Regions from separate parts of the Rhodoferax sp. WC2427 genome, predicted to be linked through region 2. Evidence: riboswitches for the same ligand, from Rfam matches in the RefSeq annotation. Region 2 holds a riboswitch; the other holds the start of a gene.

Region 1 (4,207 bases), 840 kb from region 2:
ACCTGGACCGGTTCAAAAACATCAACGATTCCCTGGGCCATCTGTTTGGCGACCGCGTACTGGTCGAAGTGGGCCAGCGCATGCTCAATTGCCTGCGCCATGTCGATACGCTGTGCCGCCTGGGGGGTGACGAATTTGTGATGTACCTGCACCACGCCGATGCCGAAGGGGCCAAGCTGGTGGCGCAGCGCGTTCTGGAGAGCCTGGCCCAGCCGTTCCACATGGATGGGATGGATTTTTCGGTGGGCTGCAGTATCGGCGTGGCCATGTACCCGGTGGATGGGCACACACTGGACGACATGATCAAGTCGGCCGACACGGCCATGAACCGCGTCAAGGAACGGGGCCGGGGCACTTTCCGCTTCTACCAGCCGCAGATGAATGTGGCCTTGCTGTCGCGCATGAAGATGGAGCACAGCCTGCGCCAGGCCATGGACGCCGGGCATTTTCGGCTGCACTACCAGCCCCAGGTCAGCCTGGCCACCGGCGCGGTGCTGGGGGTGGAGGCGCTGATCCGCTGGCAAGACCCGGAGCGGGGCTGGGTGTCGCCCGGGCAGTTCATCCCGGTGGCCGAAGAATCGGGGTTTATCGTCACCATCGGCACCTGGGTGCTGAACGAGGCGGTGCGGCAGGCGGCAGTGTGGCAACGCCAAGGCCTGGCCCGCGCCGTGTCGGTCAACGTGTCGGCCCTGCAGTTCCAGCAAAGCGATTTTGTCGACCGCGTGGCCCAGGCCCTGGCCGACTCCGGCCTGAACCCCGCACTGCTCGACCTGGAGCTGACCGAATCCATCCTGGTGCAGGACGCCGACGAGGCGCTGGCCCGGCTGCGGGCGCTGGCCGGGCTGGGGGTGTTCTTGTCGATCGACGACTTTGGCACCGGCTATTCCAGCCTGGCGTATTTGAAGAAGTTTCCCATCCACAAGCTGAAGATCGACCGCTCCTTCATCAGCGGTCTGCCGGATGACGAGAGCGACCAGGCCATCGTCAGCGCCATCGTCCAGATGGGCCGCGCGCTCAAGCTCACGGTGATTGCCGAAGGGGTGGAAACCCTGGCCCAGCGCGACCTGTTGCAGAGTCTGCTGTGCGACCAGTACCAGGGGTTTTTGTGTGCGCCCGGCGTGCCCAGCGACGACCTGGAGCGGGTGATCAACGCAGCCCGGGACCGGCTGGCCGGGGTGTGCGAAGAAGTCGTGGAGAGTGGGGAATAAGGTGTCTGCGGAAGCCACCGGACCGGCATCCTGAACCGGGGTTCAGGTGGGCTAGGTCACCCTGGAGTTGGGTTCATCTAACGCGAGATGATCACGCTCCCCAGGGGATATTCCAGGCCCGGGCTCATGGAGCATTGGTTCAAGGAAATATAAAGCCCGGCATGCACCGCAGACGCTGTGATTCTAGGCCAATAACCCACCCCGCAGACCCCGGGGGGCAAGTTCTACAGAAGTTTTCCGTCGTCGCCCAATGCCAGGTCGAGCTGCTCGATCAGCGTGGACAGCACCGGATCGTCGTTGCTGGCGGCCTCGGTCGGCGCGGGGGCAGGGCGCGTGGGGGCCCGGCCCCGGTCGGTCAGGTCGAAGGCCAGGTTCAGGGCGGCCAGCACGGCGATGCGGTCGCGGGCCTTGATCTTGCCGCCGTCGCGGATGGCGCACATGGCGGTGTCGACCATCTTCACGGCCTCCAGCAGGCGCGCTTCGCCCCCTTCCGGGCAGCCCAGCAAATAGCTTTGGCCGAGGATTTGCACGTCGAGCTGCTTCATTCTGCGTCCTTGCGGGGGGCGGGGCGGATGGCCGGTGGGTTGCCGATCTGGGGCAGGCGCTCCAGCAGCGCGTCGATACGGGCGCGGGCAGCACCCAGGCGGGATTTCAGCGAGTCGCGCTCGTGGGTCAGCGTGGCGACCTGTTCGGCCAGCAACACGTTGGCGCGCTGCAACTCGCGGTAACGTACCAGCAGGCGCTCGGTACGTTCAGCAACTTGTTCAATTTGGGTGGGGGTGGCCATAAGCTTTCACATTCTAGTGGTTGCCATTCCCCGCTTAAAATGCCGCTGTTGGTGCTCGCGGCGCAGTTCATGTGCCGCAGTTCAACGGGAAGCAGGAAGCGGTGCCCACCACCGCGAAGCCTGCGCTGCCCCCGCAACGGTAAAGCGGATGAATCACCCGATTCCACTCGTACCACACAGTCACTGGGCTTGAGTCTGCCTGGGAAGACGGTACGAGCCTTCCGCCAGCCCGGATACCGGCCAACAAGGTGGTGGTGCGTCTGCTTTTGGTGCGGCGCGCCGTCTTGATGCTGATGCCCTGGCGGGGACGCCGGGGTGAGCCTATTGCTGATCGACTTCTTTCCATGAAAACTGTGTTCTCCTCCGCGCGCCTGGCCGTGCTGCCCCTGGCCCTGGCCGCTGCATTTCCGTCTTTGGCACAGACGCAACTCAAGGAGGTGGTGGTCACCGCCACCCGCGTGGCCACCCGCGCCGATGCCCTGTCCAGCGAAGTCCTCGTCATCGACCGGGAAGACATTGAACGCTCTGCCGGGCGCACCCTGACCGAGGTGCTGGCGCGGTTGGCGTCGGTGCAGCTGAGCTCCAACGGCGGGCGTGGCAACAACAGCAACATCTTCATCCGTGGCACCGAGGCGCGCCACACCCTGCTGCTGATCGACGGCGTGCGCTACGGCTCGGCCACGGCGGGCACCCCGGTGTGGGACAACCTGCCGCTGGACCAGATCGAGCGCATCGAAGTGCTCAAGGGCCCCGCGTCGGCCCTGTACGGTGCCGATGCCGTGGGCGGCGTGGTGCAGATTTTTACCGTGCGCGGCGCCCCCGGCCTGCACCCCACGGCCGAGGTGACGCTGGGCAGCCATGGCTACCGGGCGGTGTCGGCCGGTGTGCAGGCGGGCACCGATACGGTGCGCTATTCCCTGGGCGGCTCGGTCACGCGCGACCGCGGCTTTTCGGCCACCAACCCGTCGGTGCCGTTTGGCAGCTACAACCCCGACCGCGACGGCTTTGACCAAAAGGCCCTGAACGGCTCGGTGGACTGGACCCTGGCGCCCGACTGGACGCTGAATGCCGGTGTGCTGTATTCCGAAGGCACGCAGCACTTCGACGACGGCCTGGGTGCCGACACCGCCAGCGCCCTGCGCAGCAGCGTGCTGCGCGCCGGGCTCAGCGGCAAGATCAGCCCCACCTGGACCACGCGCTTCAACTTCGCCCAGGGCGTGGACCGCAGCGAAGCCCTGGTGTCGGCCAGCAGCTTCAACCTGCCCGGCCTGTTTGAAACCACGCAAAACAAGTGGACCTGGCAAAACGACATCCAGACCGGCGTAGGCACCGTGGTGGCCGGGCTGGAAACCCTGGAGCAAAAGGTGAACAGTTCGCAGGCCTATTCGGTCAACTCCCGCCGCATCAACGCGGCGTTTGCCGGGCTGACCGGCAAGGCCGGGGCCCACGGCTGGCAGCTCAATGCGCGGCGCGACGACAACTCGCAGTTTGGCGCGCACAGCACCGGCTACGCGGGCTACAGCTACCAGATCAACCCCGCATGGCGCGCCCACGCGGGCTACGGCACCTCGTTTGTGGCCCCCAATTTCAACGACCTGTACTGGAAATCCAGCTACTACAACGGCAACCCGCTGCTGCAACCCGAGCAGGGCAAAAATGCCGAGCTCGGCCTGGACTGGACCCAGGGTGACCACCACGTGAAGCTGGTGCGGTTTGATAACCGCATCCGCGGCTTCATCAGCGGCGGCACCAGCACGGTCAACGTGCCCCGTGTGCGCATCGACGGCTGGACGCTGGGCTACGACGGCCACTTCGACGCGCTCAACCTGTGGGCCACCGCCGAGGCGCTGGACCCGCGCAACACCGCCAACCAGCTGCAACTGCGCCGCCGTGCCAAGTCGCAGCTGAGCCTGGGCGGCGACTACACCCTGGGTGCCTGGCGCCTGGGCGGTTCGGCACTCTACGTGGGCCAGCGCTTCGAGGATGCGGCCAACACCACCCGGCTGGGGGCTTACGCCACCGCCGACGTGAGCCTGGCCTACACCGTGGACAAGGACTGGACGGTGCAAACCAAGCTCAACAACCTGACCAACCGCCAGTACGCCACGGCCCTGGGCTACAACCAGCCGGGTCGCGAGCTGTTTGTGAGCTTGCGGTACCAACCGAAATGACGCAGCCGACATGACGCATCCGCTCCGCCCGGCCCGCAGCG
Region 2 (4,207 bases):
CCGGCCTGGGCGATGAGCCAGGAGGACATCTGCTCCAGCGTCATCTCCTTGCTGTCGGCCACCACGCAGTCGGCGGGTGCCCAGCGCATCGCGGCTGCGCTAACCAGCGAGCCCGCGTACAGAATGGCCCCGGCGCGTTCCACCAGGCCGCGGCCTTTGACAGTGATGAGTTCCGGGTCGCCCGGGCCCGCGCCGACGAACCAGACGGTTCCGATTTCAGTGGACATGGCTTTCCTTGGGCGCAAACAGCCGCGCCACGGCCGGGGGGTTGGAGGGGAAATACAGGTGCAGGAACGAGGCATGCAGCCGCCCGGTGCGGTAGACCGGCTCGCCCTGGCCGCTTTGGCGCTGCGGCTGGGTGGTGGCCATAGGGGCCATGGCGCTGTCCATGCGCGCATGGTGGAAGCTGTGGCCGCGCAGCCGCCCCTCGGGCAGGTCGACAGCGTGCATGCCCAGGTTGACAAAGCGCTTTTGCAGTGCCGCCGTGCCCGGCAGCAGGCCCCACATCGGCACGGCGCTGCCGTCGTGCGCGGCCAGGCTGTCCAGCAGCGCCAGCATGCCGCCGCACTCGGCCACGGTGGGTTTGCCTGCCGCGTGGTGGGCCTGGATGGCGGCGCGCATGGGCTGGTTGGCGTGGAGCTGCGCCAGGTGCAGCTCGGGGTAGCCGCCGGGCAGGTACAGGCTGTGCGCGTCGGGCAAGCGGGCATCGGCCAGGGGCGAGAAGAAGTGCAGCTCGGCTCCCAGCGCACGCAGCGTGTCCAGGTTGGCGGCGTACAAGAACGAGAAAGCGGCATCGCGCGCCACTGCAATGCGCACACCGGCGAGCAGCGGGGGGACGGGTTCTGCCGGGCTGGGGTCAAACCGCACCGGGCTGGCCATGCCCTCGGCACTGGGACCGATGGCCTGGGCGGCCAGAGCGATGCGCTGGTCCAGTTGCGCCACTTCGGCGGCCTGCACCAGGCCCAGGTGCCGCTCGGGCAGCGCGTAGTCGGCCGAACGCGGCAGTGCGCCCCACCAGCGCAGGCCGGCGGGCAGGCTGTCCTGCAGCATCTGCGCGTGCGTCGCACTGCCGACGCGGTTGGCCAGCACCCCGGCGAACTGCAGGCCGGGGCGGAAGCTGCTCAGGCCATGGGCCAGCGCGCCAAAGGTCTGCGCCATGGCCGCGCCGTCGATCACCGCCAGCACCGGCAGGCCCAGGGCCTGGGCCAGGTCGGCGCTGCTGGGGGTGCCGTCGAACAGGCCCATCACACCTTCGACCAGGATCACATCGGCGTCCAACGCCGCCGCGTGCAGCAGCGCCCGGCAGTGGGCCTCGCCGCCCATCCACAGGTCGAGCTGGTACACGGGGTGGCCGCTGGCGCGCTCCAGCACCATGGGGTCCAGGAAGTCGGGCCCGGTCTTGAACACGCGCACCCGGCGGCCCTGGCCCACATGCCAGGCGGCCAGCGCCGCCGTCACCGTGGTTTTACCCTGGCCGGAGGCAGGCGCTGCCACCAGCAGCGCATTGCAAATATTAGGCATCAAATAGCCACCCTGTGCTTATGGAATAAGCGTGAGCAGCTATAAATAAAATAGTAAATGGTTGACCCCTGCACGCCCGCCGCGTGGTTATGGAACGGTGTGGCTGGGGGCGGGAGAAGGGATCAGAAGGCGAGACGCGGTCAAGCCCGTGCCTGGACGAGCCAGGACAGGGGTGCGCAGGGGCCTGCTGACCTTCGCCCACCGCAAAGTCACGCTAAGTCAACAGGCCGGTCTCCGGGCTCACAGGTGCAGAGTGGAGACTCTGCTGCGGGGCCACCTTCCCATGCAGTTGCACAGTGGTGAGGACAAAGTCCTGGGCCTCGCGTTGACCTGTTTACCGTTGCGGGGGCAGCGTGGGCATAAGACTGTTCTGGAAGAACAAATCCGCACCAACTTCCCGTTTAATCCGCAGCCCAAGGGCTGCAGGACACCTGCTAACGGTTTTCAGTGTAGCAGCAGCGGTTTTGCCGAACCCACTGGCCCGGGCCAAGAACCCCGGTATCGCCAAGGACGATCTGCTGCGGGAGCCCTACGTAGGCGAATCTAAAAAACCATAGAAATTGGCACCTTACGCTTATTACATAAGCGTAAGCAGCTCTACAAAATATAGCAACCTGTCGCCAGGAATTTATGACGTTCGGTTTGGTGGGACCACCGAGCCCTTCTTTGCCCGCCACGGGGCCGCAGGCCGTGGCGCAAAGTGCCAAGGTACTATGCCCCGATGCAGACTCCATCCCATGCCCTCAACCGTTTTGGCTGGGTCCATACGCTCAAGTTCAAGATCATGGCCATGGCGGTGGTCACGGGCGTCTTGTCGGCCCTGGTGACCACCCAATTGGTGCTGGTTACTACGCGGGCCGACATCCAGCGTTCGCTGATGCAAGACGAAGGCAACGATGTCGAGCGAACCGCCGCGCTTCTGGGCACCAAGGTGAGCATGCTCAGCGACGCATTGCAGGCCGTGGCACAGCAGGCACCTGCGGACATGTGGAACGACACCGCGACCGTCCAGCAGTTCCTGGTGGGTAAGCCCGCCTTGGGTACGTTGTTTGAAAACCTGCTGGCCATCCGTACCGACGGCCAGATGCTGGCACGTATTGGCCAAAACGCCGGCTCCACCCCTCTGCCCAATATTGCCGAGCGGGCCTATTTTCAGCAGGCGCTTGTCAGCAACGAACCGGTCATCTCCGAACCGCTGCAAGCGAAGGTGATTAAGGCACCGGTGGTGATCATCGCCACCCCCACGCGGGATGCCCAACACCACGTGACCGGGGTGATTGCTGGCGCTGTGCGGCTCCAATCCAGCAGCCTGTTTTCAGAGGTGACCCGCATCCCCAGCCAGGATGGTTCACGCGTTCTCATCATGGACCGCGCTGGAGTGCTGTTGGCGCATACCAATCCCGCCCGTTTGATGGGCAATGCCGCCAACGAACCGGGCCTGGAGGGCCTGTTCCAGCGCTGGCAGGTCCAGGGAGGCCCGATCGACACCACTGGAACCGTCGTCCTGGACCAGGGCCACCTGGTGACCATGGCCGGTATCCCCGGCTCGCCATGGATGCTGGTTCGGCTGACCCCGCTGGCAGTCGCCATGCAACCCGTGCAAGCCGCCCAGGCCACCGCCTGGAGGGCCGCCGCTGGGGTGGGCCTGCTGGTCGCCATGCTGGCCGGTGCCATGGCGTGGCATCTCACCCGCCCTATTTCCGATCTGCGCGAACGGGCTGAAAAAATGCTGTCCGAAGGGGCGGACGACACCGAGGCCTGGCCAAGCGACCGCGGCGAAGTCGGTCAATTGGCGCTTGCGTTCCAGCAGGTGGTCGAACAGCGCAAGCAAAAGCAGAGCGAAACCCAAGCGCTGCTGGCCAAGTTGGCCGCCGTCTTGAACCATGCCGAGGTCGGCATCACCCTGACCCGCAGCGGCCATTTCGAACTGGTGAGCAGCCAGTTTTGCCAGATTTTCGAACTCGACAAACTCCAGTTGGTGGGCCAGCCCACCCTGAAAATCCACCCGTCTGCCGAGGCCTACCAGGCCCTGTCGGCACGGGCCCACCCGGCCTTCATGCAACACGGTGCCTTCGAAGGCGAGGTGGAGCTGATGCGCGGCTCGGGCGCGCTGTTTTGGGCCCGTATGCGGGGCCGCGCCGTGGTGCCAGGCGACCGCACGCAAGGCACGATCTGGACCGTGGAAGACATCACCGCCTCGCGCGAACACCGGGAGCGCCTGGCCTGGACCTCCAGCCACGATGCACTCACCGGCCTGGCCAACCGCCCGGCCTTCGAAGCCCTGCTGGCCCGCGCCACCGACCGCGCAGGCAGCGTGCCCTTTTGCGCCATGTTCATCGACCTGGACCGCTTCAAACAGGTCAACGACACCGGCGGCCACGCGGCGGGCGATGCCCTGCTGCGCGATGTGGCCCAGACCTTGGCCGCCCAGGTGCGCCAGACCGACACCGTGGCCCGCCTGGGCGGAGATGAGTTCGCCATCTTCCTTGGCAGTTGCCCTTTGGAACAGGCGCTGGAGATCGGTGAAAAATTGCGCACCGCCGTGGAAGCCTACCGCCTGCCCTGGGAAGGCCACAGCTTCAGCGTCAGCACCAGCATCGGCCTGGTGGCGGTGGACGGCAGCTACACCACCGTAGCCGACGTACTGCGCGCCGCCGACGCCGCCTGCTACGCCGCCAAGGAAAAG

What was found. Region 2 has a riboswitch for cobalamin ahead of AB3G31_RS17885 (cobyrinate a,c-diamide synthase). Riboswitches for the same ligand answer to the same signal wherever they lie in the genome.
Region 1: it holds a riboswitch for cobalamin, as region 2 does, so the genes downstream of both, AB3G31_RS14225 (TonB-dependent receptor) here and AB3G31_RS17885 (cobyrinate a,c-diamide synthase) in region 2, are expected to answer to the same signal.

The regions. Positions count from the first base shown of each region.
Region 1 covers NZ_CP162006.1:3,004,051-3,008,257, reverse strand. Annotated here, with positions in the region: gene AB3G31_RS14240 (EAL domain-containing protein) at 1-1,208, shown strand, start outside; gene AB3G31_RS14235 (cell division protein ZapA) at 1,433-1,753, opposite strand; gene AB3G31_RS14230 (DUF904 domain-containing protein) at 1,750-1,995, opposite strand; cobalamin riboswitch at 2,028-2,255, shown strand; gene AB3G31_RS14225 (TonB-dependent receptor) at 2,340-4,166, shown strand; gene AB3G31_RS14220 (bifunctional adenosylcobinamide kinase/adenosylcobinamide-phosphate guanylyltransferase) at 4,177-4,207, shown strand, end outside.
Region 2 covers NZ_CP162006.1:3,841,873-3,846,079, forward strand. Annotated here, with positions in the region: gene cobM (precorrin-4 C(11)-methyltransferase) at 1-227, opposite strand, end outside; gene AB3G31_RS17885 (cobyrinate a,c-diamide synthase) at 217-1,521, opposite strand; cobalamin riboswitch at 1,729-1,971, opposite strand; gene AB3G31_RS17890 (diguanylate cyclase) at 2,243-4,207, shown strand, end outside.